Regions from separate parts of the Streptomyces sp. bgisy159 genome, predicted to be linked through region 1. Evidence: riboswitches for the same ligand, from Rfam matches in the RefSeq annotation. Region 1 holds a riboswitch; the other holds the start of a gene.
What was found. Region 1 has a riboswitch for cyclic di-AMP ahead of AC3ET3_RS02390 (C40 family peptidase). Riboswitches for the same ligand answer to the same signal wherever they lie in the genome.

Region 1 (7,127 bases):
GCAGGCCGTCGCGCGGTCCGCCCGCGGAGGTGCGTGAGGCGCGGGCGTCGCTCCCGGTGCTGTCGTCGGCCGCGAGCCGGGCCTGTTCCTCGGCGGTCAGCCGGGCGAGCAGCCGGCGGGCGGTGTCCAGCTTGCCGGTGATCGTGTTCTTGTACTGCCGCAGCTCAGCCTGACGGGACTGGAGGGTGTCGAGTTCGACGCGGGCCGCGCCGCGCAGCTGCTCGATCTCGCGGAGTTCGTTGCGCACCCGGGTGACGGTGGCGGACTGGCGGTCGTTCGCGCGTTCGGCGAACGCGGCGCCGTCGAGGTACTGGTCGGGGTCGTCGGAGAGCGCCAGTTGCACGGCCGGGTCGATCGTCCCGGTGCGGTACTGGGCCGCCGCCATCGAACCCAGCGCCTCGCGGGCCGAGTTCAGTCGCTGCGCCTTGCGCGCCGCCTGGTCCCGCAGCGTCCTCAGCCGCCGCTCGGCCTGCTGGGCCTTCTCCTTGGCGCCGTTGTACTTCTCGGTGGCCACCTCGGCCTCCTGGTACAGCTGGTCCACCTTCGCCTTGACCTGCGCGGGCGTCAGCTGCGGCTCGGCGTGTCCGGTGCCGTCGAACGCCGTGGCGGTCGCCGCGCCCGCGAGGGCGAAGGTCGCCGCGGTACGGACCGTATGGCCGCCGAGTGAGCGCTGTCGGGACTTGCGGTGCGCTGCCACCTGGGACTGCACGTCCTTTCGTACGACCGCCGCGGTACCGGGAGCGGGGGTTGCCCGGCGGCGCCCGCACGGGGGAGCGGGACGCCGCCGGACTCTCGGCGGTGGTGCCCGGCTGCCGCCCCTGGCCCGGGCGGCGGTGGGGAGCCGGTCACCTGCTGCAGGACGCTAGGCCCGCCGGTGCGGGGTCGGTGACGCGATGTACGGAAATGACACAAGCGGACAGCCCGGTGACCACACCTGACCGGCAGGGCGGGGTGTGGGCGACGGGTTGACGCGGGGCGCTGACCGAAGGCGGGGAACCCGGGGCGGCCGGGGCGCGACGGCTGCTATGGCACCGCATTCGGCGCGGGACAGTCCGTCCGGGGGCGCTCACGGGGCGCTCACGGCGGGGCCGGTGTCGGGCGGGGACCAGGGGGCTGATTAGCATCCGGCCTCATGGACGTACTCATCCATCTCTTCGTCGGCCTGCACATCATCGGCATCGGCGCGCTCCTCGGCGGGTTCCTCACGCAGATGAAGGCGATGGGCCAGGGCACCGCCCGGTTCGTCCCCGCCATGCTGCACGGCGCGGCCACCATGCTCGTCACCGGCGTGGTCCTGGTCGGCCTCGACCAGGCGGAGTACGACCACGTCAACAACGTGAAGATCGGGGTGAAACTGGCCCTGCTGATCGTGATCCTCGGCCTGGTCTACGTGCAGCGCGACGAGGAGCGGGTGGACAAGCGGCTGTTCGGCCTGGTCGGGGCGCTCACCATGGCGAACGTGTTCATCGCGGTGCTGTGGACCTGATCGCCCCGAGCGCGGAGGCGACCGCGCCCACGGCGACCGCCGTCCACACGGCCACCGCGACCCACAGCAGCCCGTGCTCCGACCGGCGGGCCCAGGGCAGATCGGCGGCGGTGGCCGCCGACGAAGCCGCCACGGCCATCATGCCCATCGGGAACACCGTCGCCCAGCGGCGCACGTCGTAGCGCGGGCGCGGCCACGCCGCCTCGGCGGCCAGCAGCACGGCGTACCAGCACAGGGCGAGCACCAGCAGGGCCGCGGTGACGGTGCGCAGGACGCCCGTGTCGTCGGCGTTCCACAGGCGCAGACCGGTGTCGTCGGCGCTGAGCAGATTGGCGCCCGCGAGTGCGGAGGTCGACAGCCCCCCGGCGGCCACCCAGTGGTCCCCGGCGCCGGTGGCGATCTCCCGGAAGTCGAAATGGGCCAGAGCGAAGGCGTAGAGCCCGAGGCCCAGCCAGAACACCACGAGCGCCGCGTGCGCGAGCCAGGCCAGGCCCTGCGCCCGGGCGAGCGTCGCGCCGAGCGCGGCGAGCGCCTGCGTGGCCACGGTGCACAGGAACACCGAGCCCGGCATGCGGTCCCGCCGGTGCCGCACGACGTCCACGAGGAGCACCGGCCACCACAGCACCGCCAGCGCCAGCAGAGCCCCGGCGAGCGTGTGCCGGCCCATCGCGGAGAACCGGGTCCCGAGCACCGCCGTCGCGGCCACGGCGGTGAGCGCGCCCGGCGTGCCCGCCTCGGCCAGCCACCGCTTGCGGTCCCACAGCAGCCGCGCGGTGAAGTCCGCCGCCAGCAGTGCCCACGCGAGCGACGCTGTCGCCAACGCGATCAGCGACAGCGTGTCGTAACCGGTCAGGTCCAGCCCGACCGACACGATGCCGGTCGCCATGACGGCGGCCCCGGCCGCCGGCGGACGCCGCCCCCACCGGTCGTACAGCGATGTGATCGTCCCGGACATGCACCGATGCTACGGACCCCGCTCCGACGCCGGAGTGGGGCGCGCACGCGGGCGGCGACAAAAACGGCCGGGCCGGGGGAGACCGGGAGCGGTCAGGCCGGGCGGACCACGCTGTGGATCGAGGACTCGCCGTCGTAGTAGATGGACTCCTCACGGACGTACGCGCCGGGCTTCGGGGCGTGGATCATCATGCCGTTGCCGATGTAGAGGCCGACGTGGCTGATGTCGCCGTAGAAGAAGACGAGGTCACCAGGCTGGGCCTGGGACAGGGGGACCGTGGTGCCGGCCTCGACCTGGTCCCAGGTGGTGCGCGGGAGAGTGACGTCGGCGGCTTTCCAGGCGGCCTGGGTGAGGCCGGAGCAGTCGTAGGAGTCGGGCCCGGTGGCGCCCCAGACGTAGGGCTTGCCGACCTGCGCGCGGGCGAAGGCGAGAGCCTTCTCGGCCTTCGTGGTGTACGAGGAGTCGGTGGCCGGAGCGGCCGCCGTCGAGCCCGAGGTGTCCGCGGTGGAGCCGGCCGGCGTCGAGGTGTCCTGCTGGGCGGCCGCCTGTCGGGCCGCTTCCTCGGCCGCCTGCCGCTCGGCCAGCTCCGCGGCCTTGCGGGCGGCCTCCTCCCGCTTCTGCCGCTCGATCTCGGCGAGCCGGGCCTTCTCCTGCGCCGTCAGCTCCGCCAGCAGTTCGCGCGCGTCGCCGAGCTTCTTCTGGACGGTGGCCTTGGCGGTCTTGAGCTCGTTCTGCGTCTCGGTCAGCGTCTGCAGGCTCTGCGACGCCTCCCGGCGCTTGCGCATCGTCTCCGACTGCTCGGTGATGTAGTCGTCGACCGCGTCCTTCTGACGGTCGGTCATCCGGTTCATCAGCTGGGACTGGTCGAAGTAGTCCTGCGCGGAGTCCGCGAGCAGGAAGGTCGCGGTGTCCGGCACGGCCGCACCGGTGCGGTACTGCGCGGCCGCGTAGGAACCCAGCTCCTCGCGGGCCGCGTTGAGCTTCTGGGTGCGCTGGGCGACGTCGTCCAGAAGGGTGTCGACCTGCTTGCGCTGCTTGGCCGTCCGCTCCTTGGCGGCGTTGTACTTCTCGGTGGCCGACTCCGCCTGCCGGTACAGGTCGTCGACCTTCTTCTCGACCTCCTCCAGGCTGGGTCTGCCGTCGTCGGAGGGCGCGGCGTTCGCCGTCTGGGAGAGCAGGGCCACGGAGGTCAGGGCGGCGGTGGCGAGGGCGGGGGTGCGGATCCCGGCCACGCGCGAACCGGCGGAACGCGGCTTGCGGTGCTGCGACGCCAAGGGAGGCGACTCCTTCCATGTTCCGCCTACCGAGTTAGCTGTCGGGTTCGGGCGGACGATCGGAAGGGTTGCCCTACGGCTCGTTCCCGGGAGGGGAGGCGGGCCGATTCACCCCAAGGTCGGTGGGTCCCCGGCTCCGGTCGCCATGAGGGGCGCGCCGGACTCGGCGGAGGCCGCGCGGCCCGGCGACGTTCGCCGGTGGGGGTCGTACGGCCCGCCCGCACGGTAGCCAACCGGTGTGGCCCCTGTGAAGGTTGATGGGTGATATGCCCGATACATTTTCGTGACCTTCTTCGTCCGGCTTCGGACGGTCACGGTGAGGCCCCGTTCGGTGAGGTGGGCGGCGCGCGCGTCAGGTGGTGAGGATCCTCACCCCCGACGCCGATGTTCCGGTACGGCGGCCGGTTGTCAGTGAGGCGCCCTAGACTCGGAGAGCGATGAGCAGCCTCTTTGACGACAGCTTCCTGGCGGACCTCCAGGCCCCCCGCGGGCACGGGGAGGAACCCCCGCCGCCGCCCGAGGACGATCACGCTCCGGAGCAGGTTCCGGACGATCTGTTCGGCGGGAAGTTCGACGTGCCCCCGGACCGGGACACCCACTACCGCGACGGCGCCCCGCGCCCCGCCCTGGACGCCGCCGCGCTGATCGAGGGGCTGAACGACAACCAGCGCGCCGCCGTCGTCCACTCCGGCACCCCGCTGCTCATCGTGGCCGGCGCCGGCTCCGGCAAGACCCGGGTGCTCACCCACCGCATCGCGTACCTGCTCGCCGAGCGGAACGTGCACCCCGGGCAGATCCTCGCGATCACCTTCACCAACAAGGCCGCCGGCGAGATGAAGGAGCGCGTCGAGCACTTGGTCGGCCCGCGCGCGGGCGCCATGTGGGTCATGACTTTCCACAGCGCGTGCGTACGCATCCTGCGCCGGGAGAGCAAGAAGCTCGGCTTCACCTCGTCGTTCTCGATCTACGACGCCGCCGACTCCAAGCGTCTGATGGCCCTGGTCTGCCGGGACCTGGACCTGGACCCGAAGCGCTTCCCGCCCAAGTCGTTCAGCGCCAAGATCAGCAACCTGAAGAACGAGCTGATCGACGAGGAGGACTTCGCCGCCCAGGCCGCCGACGGTTTCGAGAAGACCCTCGCCCAGGCGTACGCGCTCTACCAGTCCCGCCTGCGTGAGGCGAACGCGCTGGACTTCGACGACCTGATCATGACCACGGTCAACCTGCTGCGGGCCTTCCCGGACGTCGCCGAGCACTACCGCCGCCGCTTCCGGCACGTCCTGGTCGACGAGTACCAGGACACCAACCACGCCCAGTACGCCCTCGTGCGCGAGCTGGTCGGCAGCGCCGAGCACCCCGTCGACGCGCCCCCGAGCGAGTACGACGTGCCGCCCGCCGAGCTGTGCGTCGTGGGCGACGCCGACCAGTCGATCTACGCCTTCCGCGGCGCGACCATCCGCAACATCCTCCAGTTCGAGGAGGACTACCCGGACGCGACGACGATCCTGCTGGAGCAGAACTACCGCTCCACGCAGACCATCCTGTCCGCCGCCAACGCGGTCATCGAGCGCAACGAGTCCCGCCGCCCCAAGAACCTGTGGACCAACGCGGGCACGGGCGCGCGCATCACCGGCTATGTCGCCGACACCGAGCACGACGAGGCGCAGTTCGTCGCCGACGAGATAGACCGCCTGGTCGACGCGGGGGAGGCCAAGGCCGGCGATGTCGCCGTCTTCTACCGCACCAACGCCCAGTCCCGCGTCTTCGAAGAGGTCTTCATCCGCGTCGGCCTGCCCTACAAGGTCGTCGGCGGGGTCCGCTTCTACGAGCGCAAGGAGGTCCGGGACGTCCTGGCCTACCTGCGGGTCCTCGCCAACCCGGAGGACTCCGTGCCGCTGCGCCGCATCCTCAACGTGCCCAAGCGCGGCATCGGCGAGCGCGCCGAGGCGATGATCGACGCCCTGAGCCAGCGCGAGAGGATCAGCTTCCCGCAGGCCCTCAAGCGCGTCGACGAGGCGTACGGCATGGCCGCGCGGTCGACGAACGCGGTCAAGCGGTTCAACGCGCTGATGGAGGAACTGCGCACGATCGTCGAGTCGGGAGCCGGCCCGGCGACCGTGCTGGAAGCCGTCCTGGAGCGCACCGGCTACCTCGCCGAGCTGCAGTCCTCCACCGACCCGCAGGACGAGACCCGCATCGAGAACCTCCAGGAGCTCGCCGCCGTCGCCCTGGAGTTCGAGCAGGAGCGCGGGGAGGACGAGGCGAGCACCCTCGCCGACTTCCTGGAGCAGGTCGCCCTGGTCGCCGACTCCGACCAGATCCCCGACGAGGAGGACGGCGACGGCGTCATCACGCTGATGACCCTGCACACCGCCAAGGGCCTGGAGTTCCCGGTGGTGTTCCTCACCGGCATGGAGGACGGCGTCTTCCCGCACATGCGCGCCCTCGGGCAGACCAAGGAGCTGGAGGAGGAACGCCGCCTGGCCTACGTCGGCATCACCCGCGCGCGTGAGCGGCTCTACCTCACCCGCTCGGCGATGCGCAGCGCCTGGGGACAGCCGTCGTACAACCCGCCCTCCCGCTTCCTGGAGGAGATCCCGCCCACGCATGTGGACTGGAAGCGCACCGGCGCCACCCTGGCACCGCCGACCGGCGGCGTCGCGTCCTCGCTGTCGTCGTCCCGCTCCCGTTCGTCGGCGTCGGGAGCGTCCGGCTTCGCCACCAGCCGCACCACCGACAAACCGGTGGTCGCCCTGGCCGTCGGTGACCGTGTCACCCACGACCAGTTCGGCCTGGGCACGGTCGTCGGGGTGAAGGGCACCGGAGCGAACGCGGAGGCGACCATCGACTTCGGCGACGCCAAACCGAAGCGGCTGCTGCTGCGGTACGCGCCGGTGGAGAAACTCTGACCCGCTCCGGCCCGGGGCCGATCCACAAGTGAGCCCCCGCCGAACGGCGGGGGCACGCGCACCTCAGCGACGGGGCCGGATCAGGTCGGGTCCAGTCCGTGGCTGCGCAGCCAGGCCAGCGGGTCGATGTGCGAGCCGCCGCTCGGCCGGACCTCGAAGTGCAGGTGCGGGCCGGTCGAGTTGCCGGAGTTCCCGGAGTACGCGATCGGGTCGCCGGCCTTCACCGTCGTACCGGAGGCCACACGGTAGCTGGAGAGGTGGCAGTACCAGGTCTCCGTGCCGTCCTTGGCGGTCACGATCATCATGTTGCCGTAGGCGCTGTTCCACTGGGTCCGCACGACACCGTCGGTCGCGGCCATCACGGTGGTGCCGTAGGAGACCGGGAAGTCGATGCCCGTGTGCATGGACATCCAGTTGACGCCGGACTGGCCGTAGTAGGCGCTGAGACCGTGCTGGCCCACCGGGACGGCGTACTTCGGGCGCAGCCGCTCCTTGCGAGCCGC
Region 2 (7,127 bases), 220 kb from region 1:
CGGCTCACGCACGTACCGCACCCGCTCGGCGTACTTGCGCTCGACGACGTCCCGGGTGGCGTCCGTGACGGGCGCGTTGTCGACGACGACGATCTCGAAGTCCGGATGGTCCTGGGCGAGCATCGAGTCCAGCGCGTGCGCGAGCCGCCCGGCGCGCTCGCGGGTGGCGATGACGACGGTGGTGTACGGCGGCGGCCCGGGCCGCGGTGCGACGGCGGGCGCGCCCGACCGCCGGGCCGCCGCCCCGAGCACCGCTGTGGGATCACTACCCTGCGGCACCCGGCCCAGGAAGCTGCCGACCGGCCGGCCACCGCGCCTGACCAGGACGAACACCTCGCCATGGGTGACCGGCGCGCTGCCCGGACCCGGTCTGAGCACCCCGTCGTCGAGGTCGAACTCGGCGACCTGGACCGGGTCGATGTCGAGGAACCGCCGGATCTCCTGCCGTGTGCGCGCGGTACGGGACATGCGCCCTCCCCCCCAGAGTTACGGTGTGTCACGGGCGGCGCAGTCGCCCCGTGCCCTTCAGCACCCGCGCGGCCGCCGCCGCCAGCCTCGGCCGGCCGCGCACGAAGTGGTGCGCCCGGCGCGCGGGTTCGCGGCTGAGCCAGTGGAGCGCGGCGCCCACCCCCGGACGCGTCCACGCCCCCTCGTACACGGGGACCTCCCCGGTTCTCAGCGCGTCCTTGTACTCGGCGGCACCCCGCCCCAGGTCGAGCGCGCCGATGCCCTCGGCGGCGGCGGCCTCGGCCATCCGCAGGTGCAGCACCAGCCCCGGCGAGTACTTGGCGAACTCCGTGTCGTACGCGGGGAACCAGCAGGCCAGCATGGTCGAGGAGCGCAGACCGAAGTGGGCGGCGACCGGCCGGCCGGCGGCGTAGAGCACGGACAGGGTGCCGGTGCACTCCGGGGTCCGGGTGCCGGCCAGCGTGTGCACGAGCCGCGTGATCCACTCCTGGGCGAACCGGTCCCGGCGGCCGGTCCGGCGGTACTGGGCGGACTTCCACGCCATGAGTGCGCGCAGCGCGGCCGGATCGCGTTCGTCGAACACGAAGCGCAGGTCGCCGACCTGGCGGCCGAGCCGGCGTTCCTTGGCGAGCGTCGTCCTCAGGAACTTCGGCGACTGCTCGCGCAGCACGGACTCGTAGGCGTCGTAGCCCTTCTCCACGTCGATGACGTACGAGGCGTACTCGGCGGCCGCGTGCGGCACGAACAGCCGTTGTCCCGCCTCCAGGTTGTCGAAGGCGAACGCGGACAGCGAGCAGGCCCGCATCAGTTCGGCGGTGTCCAGGACGAGCCCCGGGTCCAGCACCGCGCCCTGGACGTCGGACACTCCGTGCGCCAGCGCCCGGCCGACGCCGAACGGGCCCCGCTCATGGGGCAGGAAACCGGCCGGCTCCCGCCCCTCGTGGACCACCGCCACCCGGGCCCGCGGTCGCACCCGGCCCACGGCGTCGGTGAACTCCGGTTCCATGAAAGGGTTGCGCGGCGCCGACGAGAGGGCTCGCAGCCCGCGCCACCGTTCCTTTTCCCCCGTGCCGAGTTCGCCCGGCCGCAGCACACGAATGCGCCCACTGTTCAACCTGACCCCCCGATCAAGTCCCCCCTGGACTCTTGGACGGTACCGCCCGAGTCGGTACGTGCGGTAGGTAGCGGAGCATGTTGTTGCCAACCGGTGCAGAACCCGTCAACCGTCCTTTACCCGGCGATGAGCGGAATAGCAGGCGATGGGGGTGGCGTTCACCGGCGCCGGGCGGCGGTGTGCGGGCGATGCCGGGAGACGGCCGCCGGGCGATGGTCCGGTGTCCGTATTCTCTGATCATGCCCGCACCCACCGCATATGCCGACCGCGCTGTGTACCCCGCGTATCCCGGGTACTCCCTCGTCGCCACGGACCTGGACGGAACGCTGCTGCGCGGCGACGACACCTTCTCCGACCGGTCGCTGAACGCGCTCGCGCGGGTCACCGGGGCCGGCGCCCGGCACCTGGTGGTGACCGGCCGGCCCGCGCCGCGGGTACGGCCGCTGCTGGAGAACCTGCGCAGCAGGGGGCTCGCGGTGTGCGGGCAGGGCGCGCAGTTGTACGACGCCGGCGCGGACCGTCTGGTGTGGTCGGTCACCCTGGACCGGGAACTGGCAGAGACCGCGCTCGGCAAGATCGAGGCCGAGGTCGGTTCGGTGTACGCGGCCGTCGACCAGGACGGCGTCGACGGGCTGACGCTGATCGAACCGGGCTACCGGATGCCGCACCCGACGCTGCCGGCGGTGCGGGTGGAGCGGCGCGAGGACCTGTGGGGCGAGCCGATCAGCAAGGTGCTGCTGCGCCACCCCGAGCTGTCGGACGACGAGCTGGCGGCCACGGCGCGCGCGGCGGTGGGCTCGCTGGCCACGGTCACCATGTCGGGGCCGGGTACGGTCGAGCTGCAGCCGTGCGGGGTGACCAAGGCGACCGGTCTCGCGCTGGCCGCCCAGCACCTCGGCATCGGCCCGGCCGAGACGGTGGCGTTCGGCGACATGCCCAACGACATCCCGATGTTCGACTGGGCGGCGCGCGGGGTGGCGATGGCCAACGCCCACCCGGAACTGAAGGCGGTGGCCGACGAGGTCACGCTGTCGAACGAGGACGACGGCGTGGCCGTCGTCCTCGAACGGCTGTTTCCCTGAGGCCCGGTCGGGTCCGGTCCGGCCCGGCCGAGCGGGGCCGGGCCGGACCAGGCATCCGGGGGCTGCTCGGGTGGGTGCTCAGTACGCGCCGAAGACGTTGTCGATCGAGCCGTAGCGGTCGGCCGCGTAGTTGCAGGCGGCGGTGATGTTGGCGACCGGGTCGTACGGGTCGTACGCGGTGCCGGGCACGTGGTACGCCTGGAAGGTCGGGTCGATGACCTGCAGCAGCCCCTTGGAAGGCGTGCCCGCGGCGGCGTTGGAGTCCCAGAGGTTGATCGCGTTCGGGTTGCCGGACGACTCGCGGATGATGTTGCGGTAGATGCCGTCGTAGCTGCCCGGGATGCCGGTCTCGGACATGATCGCCAGGGACTCGCGGATCCAGCCGTCCAGGTTGTTGGGGTACCCGGCGATGGTGGTCGTCGAGGTGGGCGTGGCGGTGGCGGCGCTCGCGGTGGCCGCCCCGAGCAGGGGGAGGGCGAGGACGGCCGCGCCGGCGCCGGCGGCGACGAGGGCACGCAGGCCGCGGGCGGTGCGGGGCCGGGTGGTGCGGCCGGAAGCGGGCAGGGGGGTGCCGTGTGCGGGCATGGGGATGTTCCTCTCCGGCGCCTGCGAGGTGAGCTGTCGGGTTCGGGCGGGGAGGTGCCCGGCCGCGCCCGGTGCGGGCACGGCTTCACCCCGAGCCGGCCGGGTCGCTGCCCGGCGCGGCGGTCTACCTGGGTCCCCCGCTCCTGCCGTACGCGAGTGGTGATCGATGGGTGGGTGCCGGGCGGCGGCAGGATTCGGCGTCCGCTCGACTGGGCGGGAACGTATGCGAGAGCACATGTCGGGAACAAGTGGGGAATTCACATAACGCGCCCATTGGCCGTGCGTGATGCCTATGAGGTGCTTGATCCTTTGCGTTCGCCACGGGTCAACTCGCCTGGGGGGAGCGGGAGAAGGGTGAAGGTGCGGTGGCCGGTCGGCGAGGGCGAGTGAGTCATGTCACCGAGATCCACAATGCATGGTAAATCGGGCAATAGTGGCTATTTCTTCATTAGTCGCCTCGTGGATACTTTCCGGTAAGTCGATAAATGTCCCGTCACGTGAGGCGGTGGGGTCTGATGGTGATCGAAACGTGACCGGATACGCTGACTTGAGTGATGGCAGCGACCTATCGACAAACCGTGAACCGCCGGTAGACACCAGCAGACAGGAGACCCCTCGTGACCGTCGTCGGGCCGTTCGGGCTGAGCGTGCGGGACCAGGCTCTCGAAGCCGATGTCCAGGCTGGATTGGCGGCTGTCGAGGAGGGCCTGCTCGAAGCCACCAAGAGTGAGGTGCCCTTCATCACGGAGGCCGCCCAGCACCTGGTGCGGGCCGGCGGCAAGCGGTTCCGGCCGCTGCTCGTGATGCTCGCGGCGCAGTTCGGTGACCCCTACGCGCCGGGTGTCGTGCCGTCGGCCGTGGTGGTGGAGCTCACCCACCTGGCCACCCTTTACCACGACGACGTCATGGACGAGGCGGAGGTGCGGCGCGGCGTCGACAGCGCGAACACCCGCTGGGGGAACTCCGTCGCCGTCCTCACCGGTGACTTCCTCTTCGCGCGCGCCTCGCAGATCCTCGCCGACCTCGGACCCGAGGCGGTGCGCGTGCAGGCGCTCGCGTTCGAGCGGCTCGTCACCGGGCAGATCCTGGAGACGGCGGGGCCCACGGACGGGCGTGACCCCGTGGAGCACTACCTCGACGTGCTCGGCGGCAAGACCGGGTCGCTGGTCGCGGTGTCGTGCCGGTTCGGCGCGATGATGTCGGGGGCCGACGAGACCGTCGTCGACGTGCTCACCCAGTACGGCGAGCGGCTCGGCGTCGCCTTCCAGCTCGCAGACGACGTGCTCGACATCGCCAGCGACTCCCACGAGTCCGGGAAGACCCCGGGCACCGATCTGCGGGAGGGCATCCCGACCCTGCCCGTGCTGCGGCTGCGGGAACGGGCGGCACGGCTGGGGCTGCCCGAGGACATCGCGCTCTGCGAGCTGCTGGACTCCGACCTCAGCGACGACGCCCGGCACGCGGAGGCGCTGGCCGGGCTGCGCGCCCACCCGGCGCTGGAGCAGGCCCGCCGGGACACCGTGCGCTACGCCCAGGACGCCCGCTCGGCGCTGTCCCCGCTCCCCGACTGCGGCGCCAAGGCGGCCCTGACGGAGCTGTGCGACGCGGTGGTCCACCGAGCGGGCTGACCCGCCGCCCCGGCAGTCGTCGTACGGCGGACTCCCGGCGGCCGTGGTGACGTCGGCGCCGCCCCCGTCCCCTACGGGTCGGGTCCGCCGCCAAGTCGCCCGTGTCATACCGCAGTCGTACGCCGAGTTGGCTCCGCAGGGTGACGTGCGCGGGAGGCGCATGCGGTCAGATGGTGGGTACGGAAAACCACCGCTCCTCACCGTTTCGGGTGAGAATGGCGCCGCCGACTACGGAGGTTAGGCACTCATGGCACCGTACGCATCCGACGACTCCACCAGCACGCGCCGCAAGGCCGTCCGGTACGTCGTCCCGGTCACCGTCGTGGGTGTCGCGGCGGCGACCATCGGGCTCGTCCCGGCGCTCGCCGACTCCGGCGACCCGGACCTGCCCGAGATCACCGCCCAGCAGCTCGTCGAGAAGATCGCCGCGTCGGACGTCGAACGGTTCTCCGGCACCGTGAAGATCACCGCCGACCTGGGGCTGCCCGACTTCGGCGGCCTTGCGGACGGCTTCCTCTCGGCGACCGGAGAACGGGGCGACGGCTCCTCGGCCGACCCCTCGGCCCGCCTCACCGAGCTGGTCACCGGCACGCACACGCTGCGCGTCGCCGCCGACGGCCCCGACCGGCAGCGGCTCTCGCTGCTGGAGAAGGGCGCCGAGTACAGCCTGATCCACAACGGCAAGGACGTCTGGGGCTACGACAGCGCGTCCAACGAGGTCCACCACTCCACCGCCGAGGAGTCCGGGGCGGCGGGCGGGGACCGCGAGCACTCCGCTCCCGTCACGCCGAAGGAACTCGCCGACCAGGCCCTGAAGGCGGTCGACGACACCACCTCCGTCACCGTCGACGGCACCCTGCACGTCGCCGGCCGGGACGCCTACAAGCTGGTCATCCGGCCCAAGGACGACGCCTCCACGGTCGGTGCCGTCACCGTGGCGGTCGACGCGGGCACCGGCACGCCCCTGAAGTTCACCCTGACCCCGGCGAGCGGCGGCGCGGCCGTCGTGGACGCGGGCTTCACCCAGGTGAGCTTCGACAAGCCGGACGCCTCCGCGTTCGACTTCACCCCGCCGAAGGGCGCCAAGGTCACCGAGGCCGACGACGCCGAGTCCGAGGCCGGGGCGAAGGGTCCGGAGGGTTTCGGGCAGGAGTTCCCCGGGCTCGGCGAGACCGACGACGCGAAGGTCCTCGGCGAGGGCTGGGGAGCCATCGCCACCTTCGACTCCGGCGCCGAGGGCCTGGCCGGCCTCCCCTCCGGGGCGGCCGCCGGCGGCGGGGACATGGGCGGCTTCGGCGACTTCCTCGGCTCCTTCGGCGACAAGGTCACCGGGAAGTTCGGCTCCGGTACGGTCTACTCCACCCGCCTCGTCAACGCCCTGGTCACCGACGACGGCAAGGTCTACGTCGGTGCCGTCACCAAGGACGCGCTGGTGAAGGCGGCGGACGGGCAGAAGTAGCCACGGGACGGGAGGGGCCGATGGGCGCGGGACACGGTGACCCGGGGTCACCCGGCGACGGGGGACACCCCGACGACGTCATCCGCACCCGCGGGCTGACCAAGCGCTACCGCGGTGGCCAGCTCGCCGTCGACGCGCTCGACCTCACCGTCCCGCGCGGCAGCGTCTTCGGTTTCCTCGGCCCCAACGGCTCGGGCAAGACCACCACCATCCGCATGCTGATGGGCCTGATCGAGCCGACGTCCGGCTCGGCGTGGGTCCTCGGACAGCCCATGCCGCGCGCCGCCCGCACCGTACTGCCGCACGTCGGTGCCCTCATCGAGGGCCCGGCGCTCTACGGCCACCTCTCCGGCCGGGACAACCTCCACCGCTACGACGCCGCCGACCCGACCGCCGACCCGCGCACCCGGCGCGCCCGGACCGGGGCGGCGCTGGAGCGGGTCGGCCTCACGGCCGCCGCCGGGAAGAAGGCCCGGGCCTACTCGCTGGGCATGAAGCAGCGGCTCGGTCTCGCGGCGGCCCTGCTCCAGCCGCGCCGGCTCCTGGTGCTCGACGAGCCGACCAACGGTCTGGACCCGCAGGGCATGCGGGAGATCCGGGCCCTGGTGCGGGAGCTGGCGTCCGACGGCAGCACCGTCTTCCTCTCCTCCCACCTCCTCGACGAGATCGAGCAGGTCTGCACGCACGCCGCCGTGATGGCCCGCGGCCGGCTGCTCGTCCAGGGAGCGGTGGCCGACCTCGCGGCCCGGGCGCGCGGGCGGCTCGTGGTCACCACCCCGGACACCTCGGAC

Region 2: linked by a shared signal. The riboswitch ahead of AC3ET3_RS03550 (transglycosylase SLT domain-containing protein) and the one ahead of AC3ET3_RS02390 (C40 family peptidase) in region 1 are both predicted to bind cyclic di-AMP.

What each region holds. Positions count from the first base shown of each region.
Region 1 covers NZ_JBYIQX010000002.1:82,319-89,445, reverse strand. Annotated here, with positions in the region: gene AC3ET3_RS02405 (C40 family peptidase) at 1-697, opposite strand, end outside; gene AC3ET3_RS02400 (hypothetical protein) at 1,133-1,486, shown strand; gene AC3ET3_RS02395 (SLAC1 family transporter) at 1,464-2,441, opposite strand; gene AC3ET3_RS02390 (C40 family peptidase) at 2,534-3,715, opposite strand; cyclic di-AMP (ydaO/yuaA leader) riboswitch at 3,724-3,894, opposite strand; gene pcrA (DNA helicase PcrA) at 4,153-6,624, shown strand; gene AC3ET3_RS02380 (M23 family metallopeptidase) at 6,705-7,127, opposite strand, start outside.
Region 2 covers NZ_JBYIQX010000002.1:306,862-313,988, reverse strand. Annotated here, with positions in the region: gene AC3ET3_RS03565 (glycosyltransferase family 2 protein) at 1-468, opposite strand, end outside; gene AC3ET3_RS03560 (GNAT family N-acetyltransferase) at 497-1,561, opposite strand; gene AC3ET3_RS03555 (HAD family hydrolase) at 1,822-2,664, shown strand; gene AC3ET3_RS03550 (transglycosylase SLT domain-containing protein) at 2,743-3,249, opposite strand; cyclic di-AMP (ydaO/yuaA leader) riboswitch at 3,253-3,421, opposite strand; gene AC3ET3_RS03545 (polyprenyl synthetase family protein) at 3,867-4,877, shown strand; gene AC3ET3_RS03540 (LolA family protein) at 5,125-6,336, shown strand; gene AC3ET3_RS03535 (ABC transporter ATP-binding protein) at 6,357-7,127, shown strand, end outside.